Solitalea canadensis DSM 3403: one gene and its partner. The main gene of each other region encodes a partner of the protein of the gene in region 2 in a complex. Links are inferred from orthologs where the notes say so. Each region holds a gene or a part of one and is shown on either strand. Other genes may lie near its edges. The genes, in order: tsaD and tsaE.

Region 1 (16,484 bases), 4.4 Mb from region 2 along the record:
CTCTCACAACAATATTTTTTGCCGTTGCAGACGGAGTAACTACAAATAGGTGATCGGTTTTTATGGGCTCTACCCATTTGTGATATTCAGGAATCGATGATCCTTTGTAGAGTTCAACAGTTAATGGGTCGAAATCGGTGATGCGCTTCATGTCACCTTTAAGCAGCCCATCTTCCAACCATTCCACCTTCCATTGAGGATCCCAGTTCCAAACGTTTGCCACAATTCCATCCGCATAATCTGTGTGATAGCCTTTGGCATACACACTGATCTGATGATCTTTAGGCTTTCCGGTAGATTTATAATACCATTTAATATTCTCACCATCTACTTCATAAACTCCATAACCATTCGGTGTACCATCTCCGCAAACCGGACCACTCCACCATGCTCCACATACGGTGCCATGGTTATGCTCCATAATCTTATCATTGATAATTACATGTTCATTCCAATGGGTATGGCCAGACATGATATGCACTTTATAAGGCTCTAGTATTTTGTAAAGCTGCTGACGGTTGGCAACCACCCCGCCCATGCTTTCTTCTTTAAGCTCATTTCGGCGTTTATCGCCTGAATCTGTTGGTATATGCACAGAAACAATTACCATTGAACCTGCCGGAACTGTTTTTAGATCTTTCTCTAACCAACTTAACTGATTCTCGGTTATGTAGCCAATGTATTTCTTTTTGGCACCAATAAAAAACACATCATCCAATACCACATAATGTACTTTTCCGCGGTTAAACGAATAATAAGTAGGTCCGAATTGTTTTTTAAATGTTTCTGCGGAAAGATCATCAGAGCGTACTCCATCCAGATCCATATCATGATTACCTAAAACCTGGAAAAACGGAACACCTGAAATGGCTACTGCTTTTTTATAATCTTCAAACAACTCATGATGATCAAACACTAAATCACCGCAACCTATACCATGAAACAAAGCATCATCGCCATAGCTTTTCACTAATTCTTTCAAATCCGGTGCTGTGGTATTCAGAAATTGATCAGCATCTGAGCGATTTTGAATCTGAGGATCAGCCCAAACAACAAACTGGTGCTTTTGATCTGATTTCGAAAGTTTACTAAGATTGAAATCAGCATTAAAAACAGGAGATTGTAAGTCAATTGGGGTGTAAAACTTTGCAATACCGTTTACATTATCAATCTGATACCCCGCAGGAATAGAGATGTAAACAAATTGAGCCGTCTTATTACTCAACAACTGATAATTTCCTTTTGCATCGGTTTGAGTAATATTGATACCATCAGTAACCGAAACACCGGCAAGACCTTTACCCTGATTAAGCACACGCCCTTTAAGGGTAATAGTTGAAACGTTGCTTAGGTTGTCTTTACGACTTGCCGCATTTACCAGGCTTACAGGAACAGTTACTACCGCTCCTAACAAACCTAAATTCTTTAAAAAATCTCTTCTGAACATTTTAGTATTGGATAATTGTTCACATAAAGAACGCGGAGGTACATTCTCGGCAATGTACTCTTACTCCGCGTTCCATAAGGATAATACTTTTATGCTTAACACTCCAAACAGACCTGAGCCGTTTGCGAATTAAGTTATTGTATTAGGATTAATTTGCTGTCTTTTCCCACCACACTTTGGTATTGACATCATCACCGCCCATAGATTCAACCGCCTTTTTATAGTTTTCGTAGTTGCTGGTCTGAACAGTAGTAGGATACTTAAAACGAACCGGCATTTTTTTATCATTCACCATACCATCTGCAACCGGTAGTTTAGGCAACCCTGTACGACGGAATTCAAACCATTGCTGATAATCGTTGAAGTACAAAGCATAATATTTCTGCAACATGATGCGGTCCATAGTACCATCATAAGCGGTATAGACAGAAGTTGTTGCATTTGTAAAATAGTCTGCAGGTATAGTTGCACCCCATTGTTCAATTGCAGCTTTTACGCCTGCTTCATAGTGTACTTTCGCATCTTCGGCAATTTTACCTTTTAATGCAAGCTCAGCTTTAATGAACTCAACCTCTGCATAAGACATAATTACCGAAACCATAGGAGCTGTAACCAATGCAATATTCAGATTAGAAGGCTGGAACTGGAATTGAGATTCACCGCCAGCGTATCCACTTTGAATACCTTTATAGCCGATAGTTGTTTTTCCATCCAAACTTTTAGCTTGCGTATTAAACTTAGCCAAACGCGGATCGTTAAAGTTATTCAAGTTATCAATAAAGAACTGACCTGCAGAACGGAAAGTAGTAAAGTCTATTGCTCTACCCCATGGTGATACGTTTGGGGTCACACCTGTGATTTTTAAAATTGCGGCCTCGTCATTTTTAGTAAATACAGGATATTTCACCGGATCAGCAATCATGGTTGCCATTTTAGTGTAAGAGTCCATCTCTGTTTGTGACGCTACACGAAGAAGCAAACGCAGACGTAGTGAGTTACAGAATTTTTTCCACTTAGCTACATCATTAGCGTATAAAATATCCGTACCATAGATCATCTTTTTCGATGGATCAAACAAGGTATTAGCAATTTCAAGATCTGCTAAGATTTTAGTGTATATCTCTTTTTGCGTATTAAACTTAGGTTGAAAGATCTTTTCATCACCTCTTACCGCTTCATCCATTGGAACATCACCAAAAGAGTCTGTTAATAATGAATAGATCCATGAATTTAAGGTCATTGAAATGGCCTGATAGTTAGCATCCTGTGAAGCTTCAGCAGCCGCACGCATTTCCTTAGTATTAATCAACCATTGGTAATAAGTTTTCCATGTTGAGTTTCCTGCAGATTCTGACACATCATAACGATGTACTCCTCCCGATGCACTTGGATATGGCAATGCTACTTGCATAATATCAAAAGTGAAAGCATCACTTCTTAAAGTATTAAAACTGGCCACATTATATATGATCGGGTTTAATAAGGTACCAGGACTAATTTTATCGCTTCTGTTCGGATCTTTATTTAAATCTTCAAAATCTTTAGTACAGGATACACTAATTGCACTTAATGCAAGGACTAAAGCTGTTATTTTTTTTATCGTTGATTTCATTTCTTCAGGTTTTAACAATTAAAATTTCAGCGTTAAGTTCATACCAAATGTTCTTGGGCTTGGCAATTGTCCCATCTCTACTCCTGGCAGAATAGTACCACCATTAAGGGCGGCTGTTTCAGGATCAAACATTGGGAAATCAGTGATCATCGCCAGGTCGCGACCATACACTGCAATGCTTGCCTGCTCAACGAAAATTTTATTTAACCATTTTTTAGGTAAAGTGTATTCGAAACGTACTTCTCTCAATTTTAAATAAGAAGCATCAAAAGAGTTTGCCTCCACATTTGCACGACGATAGTAGTCTGCGTAATAGTTACCCACAGCTACTTTTGTAGTGTTAGGAGAATAAGTTCCATCGGCATTTTTCACTACACCATCACCAATCACATAGCCTTCATCACGACCAGGTAAGGTATTGGTAAGTTTACCTTGCTCACTCATTTTGTGGTGTGTTTGTGAATACACCAAACCTCCGTACTGACCATCAACAAGGAAACTGAAACGGTAATTTTTGTAAGAGAATTCATTTAAGAAACCACCCTTCCAGTCCGCATAAGCATTACCGATATATTGAATCTCAGAACCGCGGGCAGGTAAACCATCTTTGGTGTAGATAATCTTTCCTTCAGGAGACCTTACGAATCCAAAACCATAAATATCACCTGTTGAACCACCAACTTTTGCAATAATGGTCGCATTACCTCCGTATCCGATCACTTGCTGGTCTATCATACCTTCAGCCAGTTCTAACACTTTATTTCTGTTTTTAGACCATGTTAAAGTTGTCGACCATTTAAATGCTTTATCAAAAGGTTTAGCATTTAACATTAACTCAACACCCTGATTTCTTACCATTCCAGCGTTTAGAACTGCTGCTGAGTAACCTGTTGCAGCTTCTAAAGGCACATCCAGAATTTGGTTCTTTGTTCTATTATTATAAACAGTTGCATCTAAACCAACTCTGCCATTAAATAACTTAACATCAAGTCCGGCCTCGTAACTAGTGGTAATCTCCGGTTTAAAGTCTACGTTATATAGGGTTGTAGAAACCGAACCAGAACCAGGGAACTCGCTTTGTCCATAGTATTTATTGGTTTTATAAGGATCAGTATCATTACCCACCTGTGCCGCAGATAAACGTAATTTAGCATACGAGATCTGAGATGGTAGCTTAAACAACTCGTTCAAAATAAAACTCGAACTAACCGAAGGATAGAAGAATGAGTTGTTTTGAACCGGCAATGTACTCGACCAATCATTACGTCCGGTTACGTCTAAAAAGATCTTGCTATCATATGATAATGAAGCCAATCCATATAAACTGTTCACCATTTTATTTTGAGCAATGGTCGACATGGTTGGTGCATTGATACCATTAGATAATTTATATGTTCCCGGAATAACCAATCCATCTACATATCCATTTACCGTATTATATTTACGGTTCATAGTGTTGGCTCCTACCGATGCAGAAAGATCGAACTTAGAAGATAACTTATCACGGTAAGTCAATAACGCATCGGTATTAATTTCATATTTAGAAATATTCTGCTGTTTGAAATAACCACTCTGGAAATTAGCAGTACTGAAAGGACGTTGTTGTGCGCGATCTTCATTATTCATATCTATACCCGAACGAATCATTAAATCAAACTTCCTAGAGATCTCATAGTTTGCCATAATGTTCCCAACCACCTGATTGTTATTAAGCGAGTTGGTCATATCATAAGCAATCACATAGGGATTATCGATGAATGAACTGAAAGGGTGGATCTGATCAATTTCATATTTACCATTTTTCCAACGAGGTTCATACCATGCAAGGTCTACGTTAGGATTTTGGAAAATCATGAAATAAGATATCGATTGATTATTATAACCTGTTGCCGGAAGGTTATCACTCTGCTTATTGGTATAATTTACCTTAGAGCTTAATTTCAGCTTATCTGATATTTTATAATCTAAACTAACGGCAGCCGTAATACGCTCGAAACCGGTATTCGGCATGATCCAGTTATTTTTTGTATGTGTGATAGAAGCACGTGCCGAACCTTTTTCGTTACCGCCTTCAAGAGATACACTATTAGTTATAGTCGATCCTGTTCTCCAGAAATCTTTAATATTATTTTTATAAGGCTGCCAAAGGGTGCGCTCTGTACTACCGGTTTGTGTCAACGGATCATACTGGTAATACATTTGTCCGTTAAACTTAGGACCAAATGCACTACTGGTACCACTTGTGCTTGCACCATCAGCAGTTGCACCATAAGAGTAGTATAAATCGCCGGCAGGGGTTAAGGTTTTACCAACACCTTGTCCGTACTCATATTGATAATCAGGCCACTTAAGCACATCATTAAAACTCATTGATGAGTTCACTGTAACACCTATACCTTTAGTTTTACGAGCACCAGATTTGGTTGTAATAATTAATGCACCGTTGGCTGCGCGACTACCATATAAGGCGGTTGCACTTGCACCTTTTAATACAGTGATACTTTCAATATCGTCAGGGTTGATATCTGATATTCCATTACCAAAATCGACTGGAACGTCATTACCGGAACCTGCACCGTAGGCATCATTTACTCCTGCTGAAGTAATCGAACTTCCCATCGGAACTCCATCCAATACAATCAGGGCGTTATTTCCATTTGGATTTAAGGAATTATCACCGCGTAAAGTAATACGGGTAGAGTTTAAAGGGCCTGATCCGGTAGAAACCAAGTTTAAGCCTGAAACCTTGCCGGATAACGAACTTACCCAGTTATTGGAACGAGCTTCCGTTACTTCTTTGCCATTAATAGACTGAGCAGCATAACCCAATGCCTTATCTTCTCTCTTAATACCTAAAGCGGTAACAACCACCTCATTCAGTGATTTAGTATCTTCCACCAACACTATATTAACAGTATTTCCTTTAAATGGCTTTACAACTGTTACATAGCCGATACTTTTAAATTCAAGCTGATCAGCATTTGTTAATTCTTTAGCAGGTTTTAAGGTAAACTTACCATTTCCATCTGTTGATGTACCTGTTGAGGTTCCCTTAATGCTTACCGTTACACCTGGCAGGGGGCCATTTTTATCTGTAACAACTCCCGTAATCGGGGCAATTTGTGCAATTGAATTGCTATACGTTATGAACAACGTGAGGAGAATAGCCAATAATTGCAAACGCATTTGTTTAGTAAAGATTTTTTCCACTTTTAATCTGATTTGATTATGCCGCGAAACTATCTTCACAGTGTTAAGCTAACACTAATTACCTATTACCATACTGCTACCATTTTGTATTACGCCTGTTACATTTCCTTTATTTATTTAACATTTTTATATCGTTCGTCTATTTTTAATCATATAAAATCACTCCTGATTATCAATTCTAACTCAAAAATTATACGATAATAAATTGACACAAAGTTTAACTAACAAGTCTATTTAAAGTGCTGACAATACTGTTTTTTACAGGAATATTTTTTTGGAATCAATAAAATAAAAGAAATACACTGTCGTTATCTTATTATTCACGCTAACAACTAGATAATCATTTATGATAGAAACCTTTACGCAACAAAATTCTGTATCTAAATTGCGAACTCAAGAAACACCCGAAGAAGCTGAAATGATGGAGCAATCCCTGGCAGCAGAAAAGGCTATTACTGAAGGATTTGATAATCTGGGAAGTATAAAGGAGGCCTTAAACCAAATTATGGTAGAACCTAGCCGGAATGCGATTGAGAACATCTTGAAATATTCAAGCTCAACGCGTAAGTAATTCAGCTTTCTTATTTTCGAAAGGTTTAAGTCATTAAAGTGGCTTAAACCTTTTTTAGTTTGTTGATGGTTCATAGTTGATAGATCATGCTTCATAGATCATAGTTCTGAGTCCAGAGCCCCGAGTCTAGAGTCAGGAGTCGTGTTAATAGATCATGGTTCATAGATCATAGTCCAGAGCCCTGGGTCTAGAGTTTGAGTTATATTGATTATAGATAATGCATAGGCTATGGACCATGGTCGATAGTCCATAGTCCATAGTTCTCAGTCAGGAGTCAGAAGTAGGAGTCGTGTTAATAGATCATAGTTCATGGTTCATAGATCATAGCCTGGGTCTAGAGTTTGAGTTATATTGATTATAGATAATGCATGGACTATGGTCTATGGCCTATTGGCTCAAAACTCCGGACTCGCGACTCAAGACTATGAACCATGAACTATGAACAACCCATGGAACCATCTATGAACTATAAAACCTATCTTTGGTCATGATCAAGAAAGACAGATATAAAGCTTTTATAGATTATTTTTCAGAACATCAACCTGACGCCGAAACTGAACTTCATTATACAAACCCCTATGAATTATTAGTGGCTGTAATACTTTCGGCGCAGTGCACGGATAAAAGGGTAAATATGGTTACTCCGGCTTTGTTCGAGCGTTATCCTACACCCGAGGTCTTAAAAGAATCTACTTCCGATGAGGTTTTTACCTATATTAAAAGTATCAGCTATCCTAATAATAAGGCGAAGCATTTAGTCGGAATGGCTAAACTGCTAGTGGATAAATTTAAAGGAGAAGTTCCTGCCACAGTTGAAGAACTGCAGGAAATGCCGGGGGTTGGCAGAAAAACCGCTAACGTTATTGCTTCTGTTATTTACAGCCAGCCGAAAATGGCTGTTGACACCCATGTATTTAGGGTTGCAGCACGAATTGGGCTTACCACCAATGCCAAAACACCCCTGGCTGCCGAAAAGCAATTAGTAAAGAATATTCCACAAGATAAGATCCATGTTGCACACCATTGGCTGATTTTACATGGTCGTTATATCTGTTTAGCACGCAGCCCCAAATGCGATATTTGTCCGCTTACAAGCTTTTGCAAATACTTTGAGCAAGTAGTGCTAAAAAAAGCAATTTAAATACTAATTTTTTTATCATTGAAAAAAAATTTAGCATTTTTCAAAAATATTATTCTATTTTTACACTTACTTTATAACAAGAACAAAACGTACCATGAGCGAAAATAAACTGGAAAAGCTAAAAGCTTTACAACTTACGTTAGACAAACTTGAAAAATCATACGGAAAAGGCACCATTATGAAATTGGGCGATACGGCAATTGAGCCGATCGAGGCCATTTCAACTGGTTCTTTAGGATTAGATATTGCATTAGGAATTGGTGGATTACCAAAAGGTCGTATCATTGAAATATACGGTCCGGAATCATCAGGTAAAACCACTTTAGCGATTCACGCCATTGCTGAATCACAGAAAAAAGGTGGTATCGCAGCAATCATCGACGCTGAGCATGCTTTTGACAAGTTTTATGCTAAAAAATTAGGTGTTGATGTTGATAATTTATTGATTTCACAACCTGATAATGGTGAGCAGGCATTAGAAATTGCTGATAACCTGATCCGCTCAGGAGCAATTGACATCATTGTTATTGACTCGGTAGCTGCATTGGTTCCTAAAGGTGAGATTGAAGGCGAAATGGGTGATTCTAAAATGGGTTTACAAGCTCGTTTGATGTCACAAGCATTGCGTAAACTTACCGGTACAATCAGCAAAACAGGATGTTGCTGTATTTTCATCAACCAGCTACGTGAAAAAATCGGTGTAATGTTTGGTAACCCTGAAACAACTACTGGTGGTAACGCATTGAAATTCTATGCATCTGTTCGTTTGGATATCCGCAGAACCGGACAAATTAAAGATGGTGAAGAAGTTGCAGGTAACCGCGTAAAAGTTAAAATCGTTAAAAACAAGGTTGCTCCTCCTTTCCGTTTAGCTGAGTTCGACATTATGTACGGCGAAGGTATTTCTAAAGCCGGCGAAATTATCGACTTAGGTGTTGAATATGAAATCATTAAGAAATCAGGTTCATGGTTCAGCTACGGAGACAGCAAATTAGGTCAGGGCCGCGACGCGGTTAAACAACTGATCCTTGACAACCCTGAGCTGATGGAAGAACTGGAAGGCAAAATCAGACATGTTGTTACCGGCGAAAGCATGCAAGATAATGAAGAATAAGTTGGTGATTTCACCAATGTTCGATTATACAGATTATACCGTTTGCCATCGGGATCTTAAAATCGCATAATTAGGACTCCGAAGTTAATTGCTTCGGAGTTTTTTATTGGACATGGAGCGGTTGTCGTTACTGCGAAAAGTATGCAGAACAAGACTAAACTAATATTTACATTATACGCTAATGACTGCTAAAGAAGCCATTTTATTAAACTTTAAAGAAACCCGTAGAAGAAGTATAAACCTTTGGAAAGGTATTCCTATTGATTTTTTGCATTGGAAACCAGATCATGAGGCTATGTCTTGTATTGAAATGGTTAGACACGTATTGGAATCAGAGCACATTTACCATGTGATCATCCAAAACAGAGGAGAACTTGGAGATTTTAAATCTCCTTGGGACAACCTACCTTATACAACCGTTGAACAAGAGCTTGATTTTGCCCAATTTTTCAGCGATAAGTTCATGCAAGAAATCAAGGATTATTCAGAAGATGATTTATCAACAATTGAAATAATCAGACCTACTAAGAATCAACGAAAAATTCTTGGTGATTATTTAAATCGGATTGTATTTCATGAAGCTGTTCACATGGGTCAATTACTTTCTTATTTACGAACGTTGGGTATTGAAAGACCATTAATCTGGGATTAAAAAAATTATAACAAAAAACTCAGAAGTTAAAGCTTCGGAGTTTTTTGTTTGAATATAGAGAAAACACCCCTTGTCCCTAAAAAGGAAGCATTCTCCTTTAGGTAACAGATGCTTCGTGCCTCAGTATGACAAGATTATATAAAGGCAAGAGTGTTATGTTCGCATTGTGAGTTAGAATTGGCTAACATCAGCGTAGCTGATTCGAAGTCCCCTCTTGAGAGGGGTTAGGGGTGTGTTCTTTAAAAAACACTCTAAGGCAACTTCAACAAATGGCACTTTTACAACATTATTGCAAAAGATGCTTCGTACCTCAGCATGACAAGATTATGTGAGGCAAGGTTTATTTACTCAAATGCTTCCTGCCTTAGCATGACAAGATATATGCTAAATACTCCATCTTGCTAACGGGCTCACCTCCTGCCCTACAAATTCACCTTTTAAGTATTTATGATATCCGGCAATAGCAATCATGGCTGCATTATCGGTACAGTATTCAAACTTTGGAATAAACACCTTCCATTTCCATTTTTGTTCCGCTTCCAGTAAAGCATTTCTTAATCCTGAATTAGCCGATACTCCTCCAGCAATTGCCACCTGGTTGATCCCGGTTTCTTTTACTGCTTTTTTCATTTTATTGATCAAAACAGAAACGATACGATGTTGAATAGACGCACAAACATCAGCCATGTTTTCCTCCAGGAAATTCGGATTCTCCTTTTGCTTATCTCTCACAAAATAAAGAAATGCCGTTTTTAACCCACTAAAGCTAAAATCTAATCCCGGAATTTGAGGTTCAGGAAACTGATAAGCAGATGGATTTCCTTCTTTAGCATATTTATCGATCAACGGTCCGCCCGGATAAGGAAGATTCAACATCTTTGCCGCTTTGTCAAAAGCCTCACCAGCTGCATCGTCTGTTGTTTGCCCGATCAGTTCCATATCAAAATAGTCATTCACTTTAACAATTTGCGTATGACCGCCTGATACTGTGAGACATAGAAACGGAAAAACCGGCTTTGGATCGTCGATAAAATGTGCTAAAATATGAGCTTGCATATGGTTCACATCGATCAAAGGAATGTTCATACCCAATGCAAATGATTTGGCAAAAGAAGACCCAACTAAAAGTGAGCCTAAAAGACCCGGTCCACGCGTAAAAGCAACCGCATTTATATCTTTTTTGCTTATTTTAGCGTCGATAATTGCCTTGTGGATAGTGGGTATAATATTTTGCTGATGTACGCGTGATGCCAATTCGGGAACAACACCCCCAAAAGCTTCGTGAACTGTTTGATTAGCAATTACATTGGATAAGATTTGACCGTCAGCACATACCGAAGCGGAAGTTTCATCACATGACGACTCGATTCCCAAAATTACTGGCATAATTATTATATATCAGAGCAATTAAAAAACGTTTTTAAGAATATCGGCAAAGTTATTAAAATATTAGGCAAAACGCTGCTATACTTATTCAGCTTGGTAATCATCTTGCTGGTGATGCTGTATTTTGCCGGTCAGACCAAGTGGTTTCAAACAAAAGCCGCTCAGTTTGGTGCCGATTATCTCTCTAAAGAACTTAAAACAAAGGTTCAGATCAAAGGTTTGTACATCAAGTTTATTAAGTCTGTCGTTATTGAAGGCTTATACATTGAGGACCTGAAAAAAGACACCTTGCTTTATTCCGGCTATCTTGAAGTTGACCTTAACAAGTTCAATCTGAAAAACAGAAAAATAGCTGTAGCTGACCTAAAATTGAGCGATACCTATTTCGCTTACAAGGAGTTAAAGGATAAAAAATCAACAAATTTAAGCTTTATCATCAATTACTTCAGCGGCGCTCCGGACACTACTACCAAACCTCCTTCAAAGCCTTTCGAATTATCTGTTAACAACATAGATATTAAGAACCTGACATTCATCTATAAAGATGAAAGCGATACATCCAAAACTGAGGGGATGAATTATGCTGACATCCGTGCATATGGTGTAAATATTCAGGCCAATGATGTAAACATGGATGGAGATGTTATTCTTGCCAACCTCAAAAATCTTAGTGCGCAAGAGAAATGCGGCTTTGTACTTAACAAACTGGCCGGCCGTGTAAAGTATACCCCTAAAGAAATTGAAATTAATAACTTAAAACTGATCACTCCTCATAGTAATATCAGTAAGTACTTAGCTTTTAGGTATAATCGTATTGGCGATTTCAAACATTTTGTTCGCAAGGTTTACATGGATGCCGACTTTAAGCGCTCACATCTAGACTTTAAGGATATCACCTATTTTGCTCCGGCCATTAAAGATTACACCCTTAAAGTTAACCTCGACGGAACTGTAAAAGGAACAGTAACCAACCTACAAACTAAAAACATAACCTTTAGTGCAGGCGATAAAACACTTATCAAAGGAAATATCGCTATCAAAGGATTGCCCCATATTAATGACACGGATATGGATCTTGAGTTTGCACAATTAGTGACCAATAGTGATGATATCAATAAGATTCTAGCAAGCATAGACCAGAAGGATGTTGCTTTACCAGAAATTCTGAAGCAGGTTGGAAATGTTGATTTCAAGGGAACATTCAAAGGTCGTTATAACAATTTCAAGATTAAAGGCATTTTGATAAGTGATGCAGGTTCTGCATTAACTGACCTTGCAATGGATTTCAGAGACATGAAAAAACCATTGTACAAAGGGTTTGTAAATACCACCGACCTGGATATTGGTAAACTTAGCGGTGTTAAATCATTAGGCAAAACAACCCTTTCTGCCAATGTTGACGGACAAGGTTTTGACTTCAAAACAATGAAGGATGATCTGAATGCCAAGATTACCTATTTTGATTATAATGGTTACCGCTACCAAAACATTGATATCAACGGAAGTTTGGCTCTTAAGAAATTTAACGGCTCATTTAACATCAACGATAAAAATCTTATAATCGATTTTGACGGTAAATTCAATTTAAACCAAAATCCATCTTACAACTTTACAGCTGATATTAAGCAGGCTGATTTTCGTGCGCTAAAGCTAATGAAAGACACGCTGGCTATTTCAACTTATATCAGTAGCAACTTTACCGGAACCACTATTGATAATGTACTGGGTAAGTTGTTATTAGAAGGCACTAAATTAACCACCAAACAAGGTTCATTTGATTTAGACAGTATCCAGGTGATCTCGGAGATGAGGGGAGACACCGCTAAAAGACTCTTACTTAGATCAGATATGCTGAATGCAGGCTTTGAGGGAGATTATACCTTAACCCGTTTGGAAGGTGCAGTAAAAAGTATGCTTTCTGCTTATTTACCTTCATTCAAATGGAAACAAACAAAAGCTCACGTTCCACAGAACTTTAAATTCGGTATCTATCTAAAGGACCTTACTCCTATTACTTCCATCTTTATTCCTGACCTGAAGATTCCGGAGAAAGGGTTATTCATTGGTAACTTCAATAGTGAGAAGAATCAAATGACTATTAATGGTTCTATCAAAAAATTGAAGTACCAGAACTTTGAGGTCGACAACTTGATTCTTGACCAGGGTAATAGTAATGAGTCATTATTCCTGAACCTTGCATTGGGAACATTTGCAATGGACAGCTTAAGGTTCAACGATGTGGGTATGTCGAACTACCTGAGAAATGACAAGGTAAATTCCAACCTAAAACTAGTAGATCCTAAAGGCACCAACGCACTTGACTTAAATGCGGAATTATTGTTCACTCCTGATTCCACCATCTTTAGTGTACTTCCTTCAGAGTTAACTCTTAACAGTGAAAGATGGAAAATTGACGATAAGTTCAGGATTCTATTTGCTGAGGACGGTTATCACGTTGAAGATTTTACCCTGCATAATAAAGACCAACGATTAACAGTTGAGGGGATGATCTCTAAAACAGATAATGAACCTCTTACTGTTAATCTCCGCAATCTTGACCTTAATATTTTAAATCCGTTTCTAAAAAGCCAGGGCATAAGGCTCAGCGGTTACGTAACCGGAAATGCAAGTACGATTGCTGTTTTAAAAGCGCCGAAAGTGAGTTCTGACATGATCGTTCATGAACTTGGTCTTAACAATAATATTTTGGGTGATGCCGAAATTTCTTCTCGATGGTACAGTGAAACCAATGAGGTAAACTTCTCAATGAATGTGATGCAGGATGACGTTACCAAAATCAGTGTTTCTGGATCTGCTCAACCGACAAAAAAAGAAGACAACATCTTTGCCGATGTAGAGATGAACGAAACCAGTCTGGTTATTTTCCAACCCTTCTTAACAGGTTTGGTTTCCGATCTTAGTGGCAAAACCTCCATGAATTTACTGGTTCGCGGTAGCATTGCTAAACCAAAAATCAACGGTACCTTATCTTTTAACAATGCAGGAGTAAGAGTTGATTACTTAAATACCCGCTATACAATTAATGATAAATTGGGTGTAGAGAATAGTCGGATTACATTTGAAAATTTCAACTTAAGAGATGTTAAAAACCACACAGCTACAGCCAATGGTTACATGGACCTTTCTGACCTTAACAGTGTTAAGTTAAACTTACGTCTGAATGCCAATCGGTTCCAGGCATTGAACACCACTATAAAGGATAACGAAATTTACTACGGAACGGCGTACGCAACCGGGAATTTCCTTTTCCAAGGCCCGTTGAACGATATGCTTATCGATATTAATGCAACAACTAATGAAGGCACACAGTTCTTCCTTCCAATTTCTGATGAGAGTAGCGTTGGTAGCGACGAGTTAGTAACCTTTGTTAGTCGTGATACACTGGCAAACCTTAAAAAGAAGGAAGACTCAGAGTTAAAACTTCGTCTGAATTTCGACCTTACCGTTAACCCTACCGCAGAAGTTTCAATTTTATTAGGAGAAAACTCGGGTGGAACAATGACAGGTAAGGGAAATGGTAACCTTCAGCTTAGAATAAATACCTTGGGAGATTTCCAGATGTTTGGGCTATATAACCTTACAGAAGGTAAATATGACATGAGCATTCCGGGAATTAAAAAGACATTCAAAATTTCTGACGGAAGTACGGTTCGTTTTAACGGAGACCCTTACGATGCGCGAATGAATGTTAATGCGATTTATGAAACCCGTTCGAGTTTGACAAACCTGTATTCGGATGCCCGTATAACGGAAACTTCTGAAGAAAAAATGAATCAGCGGATCACTGTTAATACACTTATCAACGTTTCGGGAAGCTTGAGCGAGATGACCTACGACTTTAAGATTGCGTTCCCTCAAAACGAGTCGTTGTACGAAAATACATTTGCTTCTTATTTCAGCAGTGAGGGTAATGTTCAGAAACAAGCATTCGGACTATTATCTACCGGAAGTTTTACATCTGAAAACCAAAACTTCGGACAGGGTGCTATCGCGGGTTCATTAGTTGATTTGGCATCTTCCAAACTATCGTCATTATTAAATGAGGCGATCGGCGCACAAAACTTTGATGTGAATGCCAACGTAAACGCGAGCGGGCAAACCGAATTCGGAGGAAATGTTCGTTTGTTAAATCAACGCTTGATCATCAACGGCCAATTTACATCACGAGATAAGAACATTACCGGTAACAGTAATTATAATACCAATAACAGTTCGGCCCTGAGTAGCGATATCGATGTAGAGTATTTAATATTCCCTGATGGAAATCTTCGTTTGAAAGCCTATAATCACTCAAATACTACCAACAGTAATGACTTGGTTTACGATTCTGATTATAAACAAGGCGTTGGTATTCTGTACAGGAAAGACTTTGACAGCTGGAAAGAGTTTTTCGAAAACTCCCGTAAGAAACAACGACTAGCTGAAATCAGAAGACAACAACGATTGGAAGAACGGAAAAAACAGCAGGAAGAAAAAGAAAGGCTAGAGCGCGAGAAACAAGAACTCGAAAAAGCAAAAGCCAAAGAAAATATAAAAGACAACGCTGACGACAGTGAGCGGGTTGAATTCTAATAAATAAAAAAACGATCCTGATTATTCAGGATCGTTTTTCATTATAGCATGACCCATTTTATCTCGTTTGGTCATTAAATAATTTTCGTTATGCTCATTATGTGTTATCTCAATTGGCACTGTTTCCACCACCTCTAACCCATAACCAATTAATCCGGCACGTTTTGTAGGATTGTTAGACATTAATTTCATCTTGGTAACCCCCAGCGAACGAATAATTTGAGCTCCAACACCATAATCACGTTCATCCATCTTGAAACCTAATTTCAGGTTTGCTTCAACGGTATCTAATCCATTTTCTTGTAAATGGTATGCTTTCAATTTATTGATCAGCCCAATGCCTCTGCCCTCTTGATTCATATAGATAATGAGTCCTTTGCCGGCTTTCTCCACCATTTCCATGGCTTTATGAAGCTGCGGACCACAATCACAACGGCAAGAACCAAAGATATCTCCGGTAACACATGAAGAGTGAACACGAACTAATACAGGCTCATTAGGCTCCCAGGTTCCTTTAACTAAGGCTAAATGATTTTCTCCGGTATTCAACTGGGTGAACGCAACAATATCAAAATCACCCCACTCGGTAGGTAGCTTAACTGAAACCTCTTTACGGATTAACGACTCTTTACTCAAACGGTAAGAGATCAAATCCTGGATAGAGATTACTTTCAAATTAAATCTTTCGGCAATTTTCAGAAGATCGGGTAATCGTGCCATCGTTCCGTCTTCGTTCATAATCTCGCAAATAACACCTG
Region 2 (16,429 bases):
TAGTACCGGCAGTAACGTTTACTTCAACAGTAATGGTTATGGCCTGAACACCGTACACGGCGCTGCCAAATGTTTTTACAAGCATAGCTGTTTAAATTCCTTAAATGTCTAACAACGGTTAACCCAAATGAATTATACTGTTTTTCGGAAGGGTTTGTTAGGAGATGGAAGGAGAAATTCTTACTACTATTTTTCTTAGTGAGCTATGAAATCGTTATAATGATTCCTGAAGAAATTACCTTTAAGCCTTTTAGATAGGAATTAACTAACAAGTAGTATTTATATATTCGGAAATTCATTTCACTTGGTTAAACATACTTCTCATTAGATCCCCTCACTACCCATTAAAGCGCGAATACTCCATAGTTTGAGCCTTCTACAATACATACTTTTTTTTCATAACAACCTTTATATCAATTAGTCGTTAAATAAAAATGAGAGAGTAAGGATCTGAATTGCTTTATGGCGATTGGATCTTTAGAAGTAAGTTCCCGGTCGTTCTATAAATGATCGGGAATTTTTCGTCACAATTAGTTGAGGTTTTATAGTAAAGGTTTTTAAATGTTAACCAACCAAAGTCGTCGGTTATAAAATGAATACTCCATCGGAGTAAAAAGTCGGTAATTCAGCGATTATAAAACAGCTTTTGCGCCGTCAGGTGCAAAACTTCCAGCAATTGTTTAGCCCTTAACAGGGCTATAGACATAAGGGGAACAAGATATTTTTACCGATCTATTGTCCCTATCGGGACATCTTATTGAACTGGCAACTATTTTCAACCATCGATTTCCCAGCCTAACACATTGCTACTATCTATAATGCGGGAGTTGCCGATCTATTGTCCAAATAGGAACATCTGATTTACACGCACCTTGAAGGTAATTAATACCTAATTTCAACCCATCTATTTCCAACTTAACACATTACTACTATCTTTAGGCTGATGCCGGAAAAACTAATTATTTCATCTCATACAGGACGTACTGTTTTACGAAACAATGAAGAGTTTCTTGTTTTCGCGGGAACTGCCTATTTAGGCATTCCTCAGAACGAAGTTTTCAGGAAGTTACTAATGGAAGGGTTCGAACGTTTTGGAACCAATTATGGGAGCTCCAGAAACGGGAATGTGGTTTTCGACATTTATGAAGAAGCAGAAGCTAAGCTTGCAGAAATGGTCGGTAGCGACTCAGCCTTAACTGTTTCTTCGGGTATGCTGGCCGGACAACTGGTATTACGACAGTTTGAAGATCATGCACATTTATTCATTTCTCCCGGAATACATCCGGCTTTAAGGCCATTAAATTACCAATCGCGGATTCAGACCTATGAACACTGGACCGATCATGTGTTAAAAGAGTTAAAATCGCACAAGTTTCCGGAAGCTGTTATTTTTCTTAACACTATTGATATTCTGCAAGCCAAACGCTATGATTTAAGTTGGTTGCAAAACTTGCCTAACGACCTACGACTAATTATAGTAATTGATGATTCACATGGATTCGGATTAATAGGAGAACAAGGGGCAGGTCATTGGCCGCAACTTCCAAAATCACCTACCATCGAGCGGATCATGGTTTCATCGATGGGAAAAGCACTTGGATTACCGGGCGGCATTATAGCCGGCAGTGAGAATCGGGTCAATAAAATTAAATCTGATGGGGTGTTTGTTGGAGGCTCTCCGCTTGTACCTGCTTATTTACATGCATTTGTAAATGCGCAATCGATCTATGAAGACGAGAGGCAAAAATTAAGAACGATAAGGACTCATTTTGCTATCCTGATTGATTCATTGAAGAAAACAATCACTTCTGAAGGACTTCCGGTTTTTAACATTAACAACAACGGGATCACAGAAAAACTGCTTCATCATCATATCCTGTTGTCGTCATTTCCTTACCCAACTCCTCAAAGTGAACCGGTAACTCGTGTTGTATTAAACAGTACACACACTAAAGAAGATGTAGAGCAGTTGGCAAATGCATTACTGACTTACTTGTAACCGATAAAGTTCTTCAAAACTGATGTCGGTAAGGTCATAGTCTTTCCAATTATTGAAATCATAATGCCACCACTCTTCTTTATAAACGGTAAAACCATTTTTAGACATTACTGATTTTAGCAATTCCCTATTGGCTATTTCCTTTTTAGAAGCATTGGGAGAATCAGCATAGGCTTTTGTGGTGAAGTCATCAAAGCCCGTTGGCATTTTGAGTTCTTTACCATTTTTTAAATTGATGATAGTAAGATCGATTGCACAACCTCTGTTATGACGCGAACCTTTCCAAGGTGCAGCAACGAAAACTGAATCTTTTTGCTTTTCATAAAAGGCGACAGTTACAGTATAAGGTCGATAACCATCAAATATTTTCAAACCCAAACCTTTTTCATTTAACTCCTTTTGCACTTTTTGTAATGCTCTAACAACAGGTAAACGGGTAAACGCGGCGGCAGAAGCATACATTTGCTCGCCCATGAAATTTTTTGTTGTTGCATAACGTATATCGAGGGCAACATTGGGAATATATTTATTGATCTCTACCAACGTTTTATTCGAATCCAGTTTTACTTGTCCTTTATAGCTTTCAACATCCGAAACTATCTTCAGTCCATATTTATTCGGCTTAGCCATCTGGCTAAATGCATGGAAAGACAAGAAGCTGAGTGCAAGAAAAAAGGTGTAGTGTCTTTTATTCATTCGAAGAAGATTAAACCTGTGCGGCAACCAATAAATCAAGATCCTTATAAGGAATATTAAACTGATCGCCCAGGTATTTATTTGTTAAATGTCCTTGGTAAACATAAACACCGTGTCTAACGCCCGTTTTATTCCACAGCATATTTTTTATCCCTCCATGATCACCAATATCTAACAAAATAGGTGTAAAAATATTGGTAAGTGCATAAGAGGCTGTTCGGGCTACCCGGGAAGCAATATTTGGAACACAATAATGAATTACGTTGTTTTTCATAAAAACCGGGGTGTCATGATTTGTAACCTTTGAGGTTTCAAAACATCCGCCCTGATCAATACTTACATCAATAATCACTGAGTCTGCAGGCATTTGGGCCACCATTTCTTCGCTTACCACACATGGAACCTGACCGTTCTTTGCGCGAATGGCACCAATAGCCACATCACAGGTTTTTAATGCTTTTAGCAGTACTTTGGGTTGAATAACAGAAGTGAAAATGCGTTGACTTAGTGCACCTTGCAAACGGCGTAAGCGATATAAGGAGTCATCAAAAACTTTAACTTCACAACCTAGAGCCAAAGCTGCACGAGCTGCAAATTCGGCAACTGTTCCTGCGCCGAGAATAACGACCTCTGTAGAAGGTATCCCTGTCACGCCTCCAAACATCATTCCCTTTCCATGCTTGCTATTGCTCAAATATTCAGCGGCTATTAAAATAGCGGTATTCCCTACAATTTCACTCATTGAACGCACCACCATAAAACTGCCATCGTCATCCTTCAGGTATTCATAGCCTAATGCATTAATTTTCTTATGCATTAATGCTTTGATGGCATCTTCTTTTAAATTAGCAAGATTAAGGGCTGAAATGAGAGTTTGTCCGGGTTTCATGAGCTCTATCTCAGACATTGATGGAGGAGCCACCTTCATGATGATATCCGACTGATACAACTCTTTACGATCGTAAATGATTTTTGCGCCAGCCTCACTGTATTTCTTGTCAGAAAAACGGGCACCTTCGCCAGCTCCGGCTTCAACATGCACATCATGACCATTGTTTACTAATACTTCAACGGAAGATGGTGTTATTGCGATCCGTTTTTCCTGGAAATAAGTTTCTTTAGGAATGGCAATAACAAGCTCGCGTTTTTTATGCTTAAGCTTCAACAATGATTCTTGTGGCTGCATCAGCGCCTGCTTGGCTACTTCACTAAACCCCTGCATGGTTGTAGAACTCATTAATAATACGTGTGGATAATACCGTGTTTTTCAAAAATAGCAAAAAAATTACTTCAAGGATGTGCATTCTTTAAAGTATTGCTCTTCTTTTAAACCTTTATATCAGAAATTTGTTCGTGTTCAATTAAACTAATTTATATGCTTAACAAGGCGAATATTTCGATGTCCGTTTTCGGCCTCTGCAATAATTACTTCAGTATAATGCTCAGGAAGTAGGTTAGGGATTTTTGAAGGCCATTCAACAAAACAATAACTCCCGCTATAGAAATATTCTTCATAGCCCATATCAAAAGCTTCCATTTCATTTTTTAACCTGTAAAAATCGAAATGATAAATCACAGGACCATCCGTTTCATACTGATTCACCAATGAAAAAGTAGGACTGGAAACCACTTCTTCAACGCCTAATACTTTACATACAGCTTTAATAAAAGTAGTTTTGCCTGCTCCTAAATCACCATTAAAAATTATAACACGATCGTCAGCAGCAAACTCGATCAGTTTTTGTGCGGCATCAGAAAGTCCATCAATATTCTCTACAATAACTTCCATGGTCAATTTGCATTTACAGGCAGCAAAAATACTATTTGAGCAGCAACTTATCCATTCAGAACTACTCTGAATGTTGTTCCTTTTCCTAATTCAGAATCTTTAACATATACCTGACCTTTGTGGTAATTCTCTACAATACGACGCGTAAGTGAAAGTCCCAAGCCCCAACCTCGTTTCCGGGTTGTATAACCAGGCTGAAACACGGTTTCAAATTTTGATTTAGGGATACCAGTACCCGTATCTGAAACATCCACATACACGTGTGTTTTATTCTGAGAGACATTTAACGTAATCTCACCTTCATTGGTACCAATGGCATTTACTGCGTTTTTACAAAGATTCTCAATTACCCATTCGAACAACGGAACGCTTAATTCTGCTGCTACAGGTTCTCCGGTAACTTTAAAACTGATTTTCTTAGATATTCGTTTCTCTAAATAATCAATATAATTTCTGACTACATCTTTTACATTATGCTTTTCAAGTACCGGGGCCGACCCAATTTTAGAAAAACGTTCGGCAATAACCTCTAGCCGACCAACATCACTCTCCATTTCTTCCAACAATTCTGCATCCTTTTCACCGTATTTGTCTTTCAATATTTCAATCCAGGCCATCATTGATGAAATAGGCGTACCTAATTGATGCGCCGTCTCTTTTGCCATACCTACCCAAACCTGGTTTTGCTCGGATCGACGGGATGAACTAAAGGCCAGGTATGCCAGAATCAAGAACACTGCAATACCTGTTAACTGACGGTATGGAAAATACTTGATTGAATTAAGCAATTGTGAGTCTTTATAATACACATAAAAAGCATCATCAGAGCCCACCTTCACTATAATAGGAGGATGTTGATCCTTCATAATTTCCAACTGTTCCTTAAAGTAAACCGGATCATAGGTTCGGCTTTTATCCGTAGAAATATTTGTCTTTAAGGAATCAAGACCTTTATAAGAAAGGATTTGATTCTTAGAATCTGTAAGTATAGCAGGGATTTGTGTATACTTATTTTGTACGTCGGTTAGGAAATCCAGGAAATGCTCATCTTCCACTTCAATTTTAAGTTTGGTACTTAATGCCCACAATTCTGCATTTCTACGTTCGCTTTCTGCCATCAAACTCACGAGATAATTAGTATAAACTAGTGAGATAGCACCTATAGACAACGCAAATATTAACAATAACAATTTCCAGCGCCTTTTTTGCGCATAAACATCCATTCTCATCGACGGCAATACAGAGTCAAATACAATTTTTCTGAAAGTTAGTTTGTTTTTTTATGGTCATCAAGCAGTCACAAGCTAACATTCATTTAATTTTTATAAATTATTACACATGGTGATTTTAAATGTACAATTTTAGAATTAATTGCATTGAGCTTAATGCAATTTTAAGCATGATCACCTTGCTAAAAACACAGCGTGTTATTTATAAAACGACAAGATTGTAAAATAAGGTATATTTGCGCCGATCTGGAAAAAGAACACCATCTTCCTAATCAGGTTAAGACGCAGATGTTCAATCCATTTATCCTTCTAAAAAATTATGGCTAATAAAGTTCGAGTTCGTTTTGCACCAAGCCCTACCGGAGGTTTGCACCTCGGAGGTGTTCGTACCGTATTATTTAATTATTTGTTTGCAAAGCATCATGGTGGTGAGTTTGTGTTGCGTATTGAAGATACTGACCAAACCCGTTACGTTCCTGGTGCTGAAGAATATATTGTTGAGTGTTTGAAATGGTGCGGCCTAAATCCGGATGAGAGTCCGCAACTGGGTGGCCCCTATACTCCATATCGCCAAAGCGAACGTAAACCAATGTATCGTCAGTATGCAGAGCAGCTGGTAAATGCCGGTTTCGCTTATTATGCTTTTGATACCCCTGAAGAGTTAACGGCTAAACGTGAAGCTATTCCAAATTTTCAATATGGACATACTTTTCGCCAGGAAATGCGTAACTCAATTTCGCTTTCGGCTGATGAAACGAAATCATTGATCGAACAAGGCATTCCTCATGTGGTGCGGATAAAAATGCCTGCCGATGAAACCGTAACGTTTACCGATATGATTCGTGGTGAAGTAAGTTTCGATACTAACCTCGTTGATGATAAAGTGCTTTTGAAAGCTGATGGTATGCCAACTTATCACTTAGCGGTTGTAGTGGATGATTATCTAATGAAAATCTCGCACGCTTTCCGTGGTGAAGAATGGTTGCCATCTGCGCCAATCCATATTTTGTTGTGGAAATATTTAGGTTGGGAAAATGAGATGCCTGAGTGGGCTCACTTACCGCTTATCTTAAAACCTGATGGAAATGGTAAACTAAGCAAACGCGATGGTGATCGTTTAGGATTCCCTGTGTATGCGATGAACTGGACAGATCCAAAATCCGGTGATCTAACCAAAGGATTCCGTGAATTGGGTTTCTTGCCAGAAGCTTTTATCAATTTATTGGTGATGTTGGGTTGGAATGACGGAACGGACCAGGAGTTATTTACGCTTGATGAAATGATCCAAAAATTCTCTATCGAACGCGTTAGCAAAGCCGGGGCAAAATTCGATTTCGAAAAAGCTAAATGGTTCAATGCTGAGTGGATCAAAAAGACTGATACCGAAACCTTACGCCCACACGTATTATCGGTATTAGAATCAAACGGCATCAATGTAACTGATGAGACTTATCTAAATAAAGTGATTGCATTGATAAAAGATCGTTGCGTGCTTTTACCTGATTTTTGGCAACAAGCTTCGTTCTTTTTCCGCCGTCCGCACGAATTAGATATTGACTCTGTAAAACCGAAATGGAATGATGAAAAAACAGCTTTCTTTAATGATTTGATCGCAGCATTCTCTCAAACCCCATCATGGAACGCAACTGATCTTGAAAATGAATTTAAAGCATTAGGTGCTGAAAAAGGATTGAAAGTGGGGGAGATTATGCTTCCTTTACGGATTATGTTGGTGGGTGGTAAATTCGGACCAGCAGTTTTTGATATTGCTGAGATGATCGGCAAAGAAGAGACGATTGAAAGGATTAGAATTGCTTTAGGGCAGTTGCAATAAAACAAAAAGGGACTTTTATATAAAAGTCCCTTTTTGTTAACGGTTACCTATGATTTAGCCAAATTGGATAAAACAATAAGTCTTCCCACATGGTTTTCTATTATCTTTTTGAAAGTTTGGCCAATGCTTCAGAAAGAGAGCTCACAAAATTAATATGTCCCATTTTATTACTTTCGAATATAAAATCCCTAATGCTTTTTCCTGAATAATTAGTAAAATCTCCAACTATAGCCAGTCGAACGCGGTAATTGGAGAACTTTTGAAGAATTTCTCCGGCTATCCGGTTCTTCAAGTCAAAAAAATCGACCGTAATATTTCGGTCATAGATAATCAGATTATCAAAACCCTGATAATAAATATCTCCTAACAAACCGAGACCGTCTTCAGCTGTCCTAATAATCATTTCATCCGAAATCACTTCTGCAACCTTCGTATTATTTATTAAATGAGTTTGGATATTCATAGTTGATATAAGTTTTTACAGAATTGTTGTTATTGTGTTATTTGCCTTATAAAATATTCAGAGCTTTCTCCATTCCACATCTAAAAGGATTTTCATATACACGTTAACTATTTTTACTGCCAAAATTCCAGTTAATTAGCGGAAGTTTTCTTCTTTCATTTACATTCCAAAGACCTATTTGAAAGCCTCGTGTCTTTTTGCTGGTATTAAAAATACCCACCTGAATTCCATTCATTTGATAGCATTGATTCATAAATAATGTGGTTTGAATACCATTGTGCCGCTGCGCCGCATTTATCATCGCAGCAACAGATATTCCATTGACGCTGTTATGCAGATGCCCAACTAAACCTATGGCAACTCCATTAATTTCATAGCTGCCAGCATTACCTGTTCCGGGTAAACTAATGCCATTAACTCGCTCCGAAATGGGTTCATCTATAATAGATTGGAACAAATTGTCACTCTCTGCGATCGGACTTCGGGGAGCTAAGGCTACCACAATGCCTTCGCCAATTAGCGAAAAACGAAGGCCGTTGCTGGATGTATTTTGTGGATCATTCGTAAAGTTCCACAAACCCGCTGAAACACCATAGATATTTATATTCTTTTGCTGAAAGGTCCAGGCAGGAAAATAGGTTTTCTTTTGTTGCCCATGGACCAACAATGTCAGCGATACTAAAAAAACGGTTAATGTAATTCGCATAGGAATGATTTGAGGTTAGCTGCTTCAAGCCATATGAAATAGTAGAAATTGTCAAAGAATAATGTTTACTCTTACTCCTTTGTTACTCATAAGAGCTTTCGCTCAATTCATTTAGATACATTTTATTATACTCTACTTTCCCAAAAACTGTAATTATCTTCTAATATAATAGTGATTGAGACAAAAGATCAGCTTTAGCGTTCAATTGTCAAACCCTTGGTTGTATAAAAACAAAAGCAGTAGTAAACCGATGCTTACTACTGCTTAAAATTATATTTTATTTTTCAACTATTTTGCAGTGGAGTTAACTAACCCTACAACGCCTTATCCAACCCGCGTTTCTCCAACAAATACTTCACATTAGGCTCAGCGCCTCTGAATGATTTGTAAAGTGTCATCGGATCTTCGGTTCCGCCTTTCTCTAAAACGTTCTTACGGAATGAGGCAGCCGTTTTAGGATCAAACAGGTTTCCTGTTTCTTTAAATGCGGCAAAAGCATCGCTATCTAACACTTCAGACCATATATAGCTGTAATAGCCCGCTGAATATCCTCCTGAGAAAATATGTTGGAAGTAAGTACTGCGGTAACGTGGTGCAATCTGTCCGATTAAACCGATTTTGTCCATTTGCTCTTTCTCAAATGCAGTGGTGTTGATTTGTTTTCCGGCAGGCGTAGTATGATAACCCATATCCAACAATGACGCTGCCAAGTATTCTACTGTAGCAAACCCCTGATTGAATTTAGAAGCTTTTTTCATTTTCTCAACCAATGCTGTAGGGATCAATTCACCAGTTTGGTAATGTTTAGCATAGAAGCCCAATACTTCCGGTTCAAACGCCCAGTTTTCCATTATTTGTGATGGAAGCTCAACGAAGTCTCGTGGCACTGAGGTTCCTGATAAACTCTCGAATTTCACATTTGAAAGTAACCCGTGTAATGCATGTCCGAACTCGTGGAAGAAAGTTTCTACCTCATCAGCGGTTAATAATGCAGGCTTGTCTGTTGTTGGTTGTGAGAAATTGCAAACAATTGAAACAACAGGACTGATCATTTTACCGTCTTTTATCGCTTGTTTGCGATACGAAGTCATCCATGCACCACTGCGTTTAGATGCACGAGGGAAAAAGTCCATATAGAAAACACCTACATGACGACCATTTACTTCTTTTACCTCATATGCAATAACATCCTGATGATATTTAGGAATGTCTTTAATCTCTGTAAAACTTAAACCGTATAACCTTCTGGTAACTTCAAAAATACCTTCACGAACGTTTTCAAGTTTGAAGTACGGACGCATTTCTTCAGCATTGAAATTGTACTTATCCTTACGTACTTTATCAGCATAATAACTCCAGTCCCAAGCCTCCAATTGTTGTCCTGGATTGGTGCGGTTCATTAACGATTGCATTTCGCTTGCTTCGCGTTTTGCAACAGGAAGAGCAGACTGCCATAGACCATTCAACAACTCATAAGCTTTATCCGGAGATTTAGCCATTGTTTCTTCCAAAACGTATGATGCATGATCACTGTAACCTAATAATGAAGCTTTATCAGCGCGTAGCGAAACGATCTTTGAAAGCACTTCTTTGTTATCAAGCTCATTGTTGTTATTACAACGATTGATGTACGCATTGTACATTTTCTTACGCAACTGGCGGTTATCAGCATATTGTAAGAATGGCATCACACTGGGATTGTGTAAAGTAAATCGCCACTTTCCTTCTTTACCAGCTCCTTTTGCCGATTGAGCAGCAGCGGCAATCGCTGACTCTGGTAAACCAGCGAGATCTTCCTTGTTATCAATAATTAACTCAAATCCGTTAGTCTCTTTTAATAAATTCTGACCGAACTTAACTGTTAACACGGATAGCTCTTTATTGATCTCGCGCATTTTTGTTTGCTTAGCCAAATCTAGATTTGCGCCGCTACGCACAAATGCTTTGTATGTTTTTTCCAGTAGGCGGGTTTGCTCCGGAGTTAGTTTAGCCTTCGATCTGTTATCATAAACGGTCTTAACACGTTTAAACAGTTCTGCATTCAGGTAAATATCATCACTATGTTGTGATAACTTAGGAGCAATTTGTTGGGAGATCTTTTCAATTTCGGCATTTGTATTGGCCGAAGTAAGATTAAAAAACACCGTCGATACTTTACCCAGTGCCTCGCCACTACCCTCTAGCGCGGAAATTGTATTCTCAAAAGTCGGAACAGAACGTTGCATTGTAATTGCAGCAATACGTTGCTGTTGCAATTTCATACCTTCTTCAAAAGCAGGCATAAAATGCTCCGGTTTGATTTTTTCAAAATCGGGTACACCAAATGGTGTTTTGTAATCACTTAGTAAAGGATTAGCATTTTGAGCAAAAGCTTTATCCTCCACAGCCACTAACATTCCACATACCATTATCATAGCAGGTAATTGTCTCTTTAAATTCATTATACAGCTTCTTTAGTTAATAGTGAAGAAGCCGAAAAATAAATGCATTCTTTATATTTCCTGTCATCATCAAGGAAATGTTACGTTAGTCTCATTTTTCAATACTAAGATTCAGGGAGTTATAAATGTTATTTAAAAAAATCCTATTTCCCGGTAACTTCTATGGGCATCAGAAGTTAAATGTCTTAGTTTTTACATCAGCAATGCTACCTCCTCTACATTACCTGATCAGAAAAACAATTTAGATTGTCTTCCAAGCAATCATAGGTTTTCAAAATTTGAGAAATATAAGGTCGATATGTAAAATTCCTGCAGACGTTGGCTGTTATTGTAAGGTTTCATGACCTTCATTTTAGTCTGCCGGCTATTTTACATTATCGATTCTTATTGGCGTTTTTGATTCATTATCTTTCGACATTGATAAAAAGATTTACTAATGAGGTTTACTTTCAAAAATGCGCTCTACCTGTTTTCCACGGCTATGTTGTTGAATTCTTGCAGTAATGACCCTTATGCTGCCAGTCGGAAAGCTTATAAAAAACAGTTAAAAACATATATACAGACTTTAAAAGAAATGACACCGACTGTTTTACCTCCGGATTCGGTGCCGGCATCGCAATGGGTTGCAACCGTAAACTATAACCTGCGCAAGCCAAACTATGTAATTATCCATCATACAGCACAGGACTCATTAGCACAAACATTAAAAACATTTACACTTACTCGCACACAAGTAAGCGCTCATTATGTGGTGAGTAGAGATGGCAAAGTGGTGCATATGCTTAATGATTATCTGCGTGCCTGGCATGCGGGAAACGCAAAATGGGGAAATTGCACTGATATTAATTCTAACTCTATTGGTATTGAATTAGACAACAATGGCAAAGAGCCTTTTGCGGATGCACAGATAAATAGTCTGCTGGTTTTACTTGGTAAATTGAAAACCAACTATAACATTCCAACGGCAAACTTTATCGGACATGCCGATATTGCTCCAACTCGCAAACCCGATCCAAGCGAAAAATTCCCCTGGAAAAAACTTGCTGATAAAGGTTTCGGGTTATGGTACACAATGCCTTTAGATACTGTCCCAACTGATTTTAAACCGTTAGAGGCCTTACGAATTATCGGTTACGATACTCGAAATGGCGATGCTGCGATAACTGCTTTTAAAAGGCATTTTATTCAGTCGGATGTTACTCCGGCACTGACGGATTCAACAAAGCTTATTTTGTATAATTTGTATAAGAAGTACTAAAAGTCACCTCATCCCCGGCCTTCTCCTTGAGGAGAAGGGAGCGCTCGGAATGACGGCTGAATAACCTTTGTTTTGTCCAAAAGTTTTGAGTGTATAATTGAGCATTCTTGCACTGTCTTCAAATCCCTCTCCTTGAGTAGAGGGATTTAGGGTGAGGTCCCTACTTTTTAGCTGCCCAGGCATCCATTTTAGATTCCAGAACTTCTAACGGTAAGCATCCGTCATTCAATACCTGGTCATGGAACTCGGCCAACTTAAATTTCTTTCCTAATTGCTTCTCATATTTTGTACGCAGCTCCCTGATTTTTAGCTGTCCGATTTTGTAAGATAATGCTTGCCCCGGAATGGCCATATAACGCTCAACTTCTGATGTTGCTTCAGCATCTGAAATCCGCATATTGTCAAGCATATATTGAATCGCTTGCTCACGTGTCCAGCCTTTTGAGTGTAAACCGGCATCAATCACTAAACGAACAGAACGAAGCATCGCATCACTTAAATGTCCTAAATATTGGTACGGATCTGAAAACAAGCCCAATTCTTTCCCAAGACTTTCAGCATAAAGAGCCCAACCTTCGCCATAAGCTCCATACCATGCAAAACGGCGGAATGTTGGTAAAGAAGTGTTCTCTATCTGCAGTGCATTTTGATAATGATGCCCCGGAATTGCTTCATGCAAAAACAACGTCTCCATTCCAACTGTATTGAACTTGGTAGCATCGATAATCGGAACATAAAATATACCTGGCCTTGATCCGTCAGCTGTTCCCGGTTGATATTCTGCACTGGCCGATGCTGCCCTGAACGCTTCTGTTTGCCTGATCTCAAATTTCATTTTTGGTGTATGATCAAACATTTTATGTAGTTGCGGATCTTCTTTTGTTTTTATGGCCCAAAATGCATCAATAACTTCTTTAGGAGTTTTAAATGGCATAAAACGTTTATCGGAATTTGCAAAGTTGAAAAATGCCTTCAAGTCGCCTTTAAAGCCCACCTGTTTTTTTACCTTCTCCATTTCAGCCCTGATCGTTGCCACCTCTTGTAAACCTAAATTGAAAACTTCGTCAGGAGTTTTATCTGTTGTCGTCCAATACCTAATCAAGTACTGATAAGTTTCTTTACCCTGTGGAATAGTATCAATACCTGAAGTTGTTCTGGCTTTCGGTAAATATTCATCCTTAAAAAACTCTCCCAGCTTTTTATATGCTTTGTTGATTTGATCGTTAATTGCTTTAGCATAGGCCTCCGTCAAGCGTTTTTTATCCGCATCACTAAAGCTCGAAGGCATTTTATTAATTGGTCCATAAAAAATGCTTTTTGTTACATCATCAGCCGGAATAGATTCCATTTGAGGTATGATTTTCTCCACCAATGCCTTTGGCAAAACATATCCCTTTCTAATTCCTGTGCGCATATTGGCAATTGCAGTATCTGTCCAGATTGAAAAGCCTGTGATTCTGCCCAAGAAATTATCATAATCTTTAACCGTTACAAATGGCTGATTACCCTCGCCGGAACCTAACTGAGGAAACGACAAAGGCAAGCTCCAGAACTGGTTTATGGGCATATATTCCGGATGGTAATTAAACCCTTCTAACGAAATACTCATTTCACGATTAAATATGTCGAAGCTAATTTTATCGTTATCACTTAGCGTGTTCCGGTCAATTTTCTTTAAATACTCACTATACTTGGTGAAAAAGTCTTTGCTCTTTTTTAGAAATGCTGCGCTTCCATCATTTCTTAATTGGTCATTAAAACGATTATCTCCATTAGTCGTTGCTTCCAAAGGGAAAAGCTGCATGCGTTCATCCCAATAATTATCGAGCATTTTATGAAAAATGATAGAATCTGTTTTATCGATTGTTTTTGCACTCTTATTAGGCGACTGATTACAGGCTCCAGCAATAACCGCCAGAAAGAATATTGACGTGATTTTTTTCATTATGTTGATGAATATTATTTTGATTTAAATAATTGGTCGGAAAAGTTGACTAACACAACTCCAATAATTACCAGTAACGCTCCAATGATTCGAGCCCATGATATCTCTCTTATGGCCAACCCTAAAAGTCCGAATTTATCAAAAATGAGTGATGAAAAGATTTGACCGGCAATAATCAAACTAATCATCCCTGCCATCCCAATCCGTGGAGCCAACACAATTGAACCAAAAACAAACAAAGCACCCATTGCCCCACCCGAAAATTTCCACCAGCTTATTTGCTGACTAAAAAACTGATCCATTTTCTGACCCGTTACCAAAGCTATTATCAATAGTGTTATTGCTCCAACCAGAAAAGAGATAAATGCCGTAACAACCGGGCTTCCTGCCACAGTTATTCGCAACTGATTGTTAACTGCCGTTTGAAGTGGAATGATTAAGCCAATAACAAAGGCAAACAGATAGAGGAAAATGTTCATATTACTGTTCAAATGAGGTTAAACTATTAGGCTTGTTCCAAGTTAGGTTATAAGGTAGATAATGACAAAAAAGTTTGCATCCTAGTTATAACAAAAATCCCTTCGATCTTTTATCAAAGGGATTCGTAAATACCTAAAATACGCTCTATATATGAAGGTTACAGAAAGAATCTTCAAAAGTTATTCCGATTTGTTTTTGACTTTTATGACCGCGTATTTAAACGTTTAATTTAACCTTTATTAATTTCTTTAAAATTTAAAGGGAAATCATTCTACACTTTGGGCCCCCATTGGGGTGATTTCTTTAAAATCTTTATAACTTCAAATTATATACAAAATTCACTATGATTGCAGGCTTAGACGCGTTAAAATACCCGGTTGGAAAATTTCAACCCCCAACAACCATTACTCCCGAAATGATTGTTTCCGCTATTGAAGAAATAGCAAATTTGCCTGCTCAAATTGAAAACGCATTAATAAATTTTAGCGAAAACCAGTTAAATACACCCTACAGACCCGAGGGTTGGACTATCAGACAGGTAATTCATCACGTGCCCGATAGTCACATGAATGCTTATATCCGTTGTAAACTAGCCCTTACAGAAGATAATCCCACTATCAGGCCTTACTTTGAAGACAAATGGGCCGAGCTTGCCGATACAAGCAACACTCCGATCGAAGTATCACTTCAATTATTAAAATCGTTGCACCAACGATGGGTAATGTTATTAAAGTCGATGAAACCGGAAGATTTTGAACGTACGTTTTTCCATCCTGAAAAAAAGTCGTCACTTAAACTGGCAGAAGTTGTTTTAATGTATGCATGGCATGGCAAACATCATTTAGGCCATATTTTAATCGTCAAAAATCAATAAATTAGAATAAATCAATACTCTTACATTTATGCCTATCAGAATGGTAAAAGATGAGGACGACTCATCACAAGGAGGCCCTCCAGGTGGAGGAGGCGGAGGTTTTTCCGGCGGCGGAAGAGGCGGCGGCGGTGGCGGACTTTTAGCGCTCTTACTTGGCCTGCTGTTAAAAAATCCGAAGTTATTGTTAGTCGCACTGGTTATCGGGGGTGCCTTTTATTTTTTTAAAGGCGGCTGCTCCGGAGGAGGCAATATTGCACAAATTGCGTCAAAGGTATTAAGTACCGGAGCCAACTTCGATCTGAAGCAATATGACAAAGCAGAAGTTTTTGAGCCTTTGGCTTATGATAAAAACAAAAATCCGCTGCCTGAACGTATAACTCTTCAGCAATTTTGTCCTAATCGTTTAAATCAGGGAGAACAAGGCTCTTGCGTAGCCTGGTCAAGTGCTTATGGTGCACGTACCATTTTAGAATCAAGAAAAACAGGTGCAGATCCGAATCAGATTGCTTTCAGCCCTGCATTTTTATATAACCAGATTAAACTTGACGGCTGTCAGGGTTCTTATATTATTCGTGCGATGAAATCAATGAAAGATGTAGGTGCTCTTCCCTTCAGTCAATTCCCTTATAACGACCAGGATTGTAGTCGTCAACCAAATTCTTCTCAAATCTCAGATGCCAACCAGTACACCATGTTGGGTTACAACCGACTTACT

The links.
Region 1: the proteins of tsaE (region 2) and tsaD are in contact, whole or in part, in a crystal structure (PDB 6N9A), measured with the Thermotoga maritima proteins. The link is inferred for Solitalea canadensis DSM 3403 from one-to-one orthologs. Residues at the interface, in WP_004082108.1 of Thermotoga maritima: Leu37, Gly38, Lys46, Lys57, Val59, Lys60, Ser61, Thr63, Phe64, Thr65, Leu66, Met67, Val69, Pro71, Tyr82, Arg83, Leu84, Asp86, Asp88, Phe89, Asp93, Ile128, Asp130, Glu131, Arg134; in WP_004082750.1 of Thermotoga maritima: Cys10, Asp11, Arg49, His50, Leu82, Gly84, Gly135, Gly136, Glu154, Thr155, Leu156, Asp157, Asp158, Ser159, Glu162, Asp165, Lys166, Arg169, Leu170, Tyr175, Lys213, Thr214, Leu217, Tyr218, Gln221, Arg222, Asn324.

Annotation. Positions count from the first base shown.
Region 1 is NC_017770.1:273,391-289,874, reverse strand. Bases 9,133-12,000 are described here. They hold tsaD (tRNA (adenosine(37)-N6)-threonylcarbamoyltransferase complex transferase subunit TsaD), read right to left. Parts: upstream 11,134-12,000; coding sequence 10,132-11,133; downstream 9,133-10,131. Other genes in these bases: SOLCA_RS01080 (translocation/assembly module TamB domain-containing protein), read left to right, coding at 11,248-12,000; SOLCA_RS01090 (DinB family protein), read left to right, coding at 9,277-9,747. In the rest of the region: SOLCA_RS01120 (calcineurin-like phosphoesterase C-terminal domain-containing protein), read right to left, coding at 1-1,447; SOLCA_RS01115 (SusD/RagB family nutrient-binding outer membrane lipoprotein), read right to left, coding at 1,596-3,059; SOLCA_RS01110 (SusC/RagA family TonB-linked outer membrane protein), read right to left, coding at 3,078-6,269; SOLCA_RS01105 (hypothetical protein), read left to right, coding at 6,616-6,840; nth (endonuclease III), read left to right, coding at 7,328-7,981; recombinase RecA, read left to right, coding at 8,076-9,095; more of SOLCA_RS01080, read left to right, coding at 12,001-15,726; SOLCA_RS01075 (bifunctional 3,4-dihydroxy-2-butanone-4-phosphate synthase/GTP cyclohydrolase II), read right to left, coding at 15,748-16,484.
Region 2 is NC_017770.1:4,634,442-4,650,870, reverse strand. Bases 2,774-5,586 are described here. They hold tsaE (tRNA (adenosine(37)-N6)-threonylcarbamoyltransferase complex ATPase subunit type 1 TsaE), read right to left. Parts: upstream 4,485-5,586; coding sequence 4,062-4,484; downstream 2,774-4,061. Other genes in these bases: SOLCA_RS19520 (sensor histidine kinase), read right to left, coding at 4,532-5,586; SOLCA_RS19530 (alanine dehydrogenase), read right to left, coding at 2,774-3,932. Also shown: SOLCA_RS19545 (YifB family Mg chelatase-like AAA ATPase), read right to left, coding at 1-85; SOLCA_RS19540 (aminotransferase class I/II-fold pyridoxal phosphate-dependent enzyme), read left to right, coding at 944-1,999; SOLCA_RS19535 (M15 family metallopeptidase), read right to left, coding at 1,982-2,695; more of SOLCA_RS19530, read right to left, coding at 2,706-2,773; more of SOLCA_RS19520, read right to left, coding at 5,587-5,707; gltX (glutamate--tRNA ligase), read left to right, coding at 6,033-7,547; SOLCA_RS19510 (DUF4180 domain-containing protein), read right to left, coding at 7,648-8,010; SOLCA_RS19505 (LA_2272 family surface repeat-containing protein), read right to left, coding at 8,114-8,716; SOLCA_RS19500 (M3 family metallopeptidase), read right to left, coding at 9,031-11,157; SOLCA_RS19495 (N-acetylmuramoyl-L-alanine amidase), read left to right, coding at 11,594-12,415; SOLCA_RS19490 (DUF885 domain-containing protein), read right to left, coding at 12,576-14,360; SOLCA_RS19485 (DMT family transporter), read right to left, coding at 14,375-14,839; SOLCA_RS19480 (YfiT family bacillithiol transferase), read left to right, coding at 15,184-15,714; SOLCA_RS19475 (C1 family peptidase), read left to right, coding at 15,743-16,429. UniProt on the Escherichia coli protein: Required for the formation of a threonylcarbamoyl group on adenosine at position 37 (t(6)A37) in tRNAs that read codons beginning with adenine.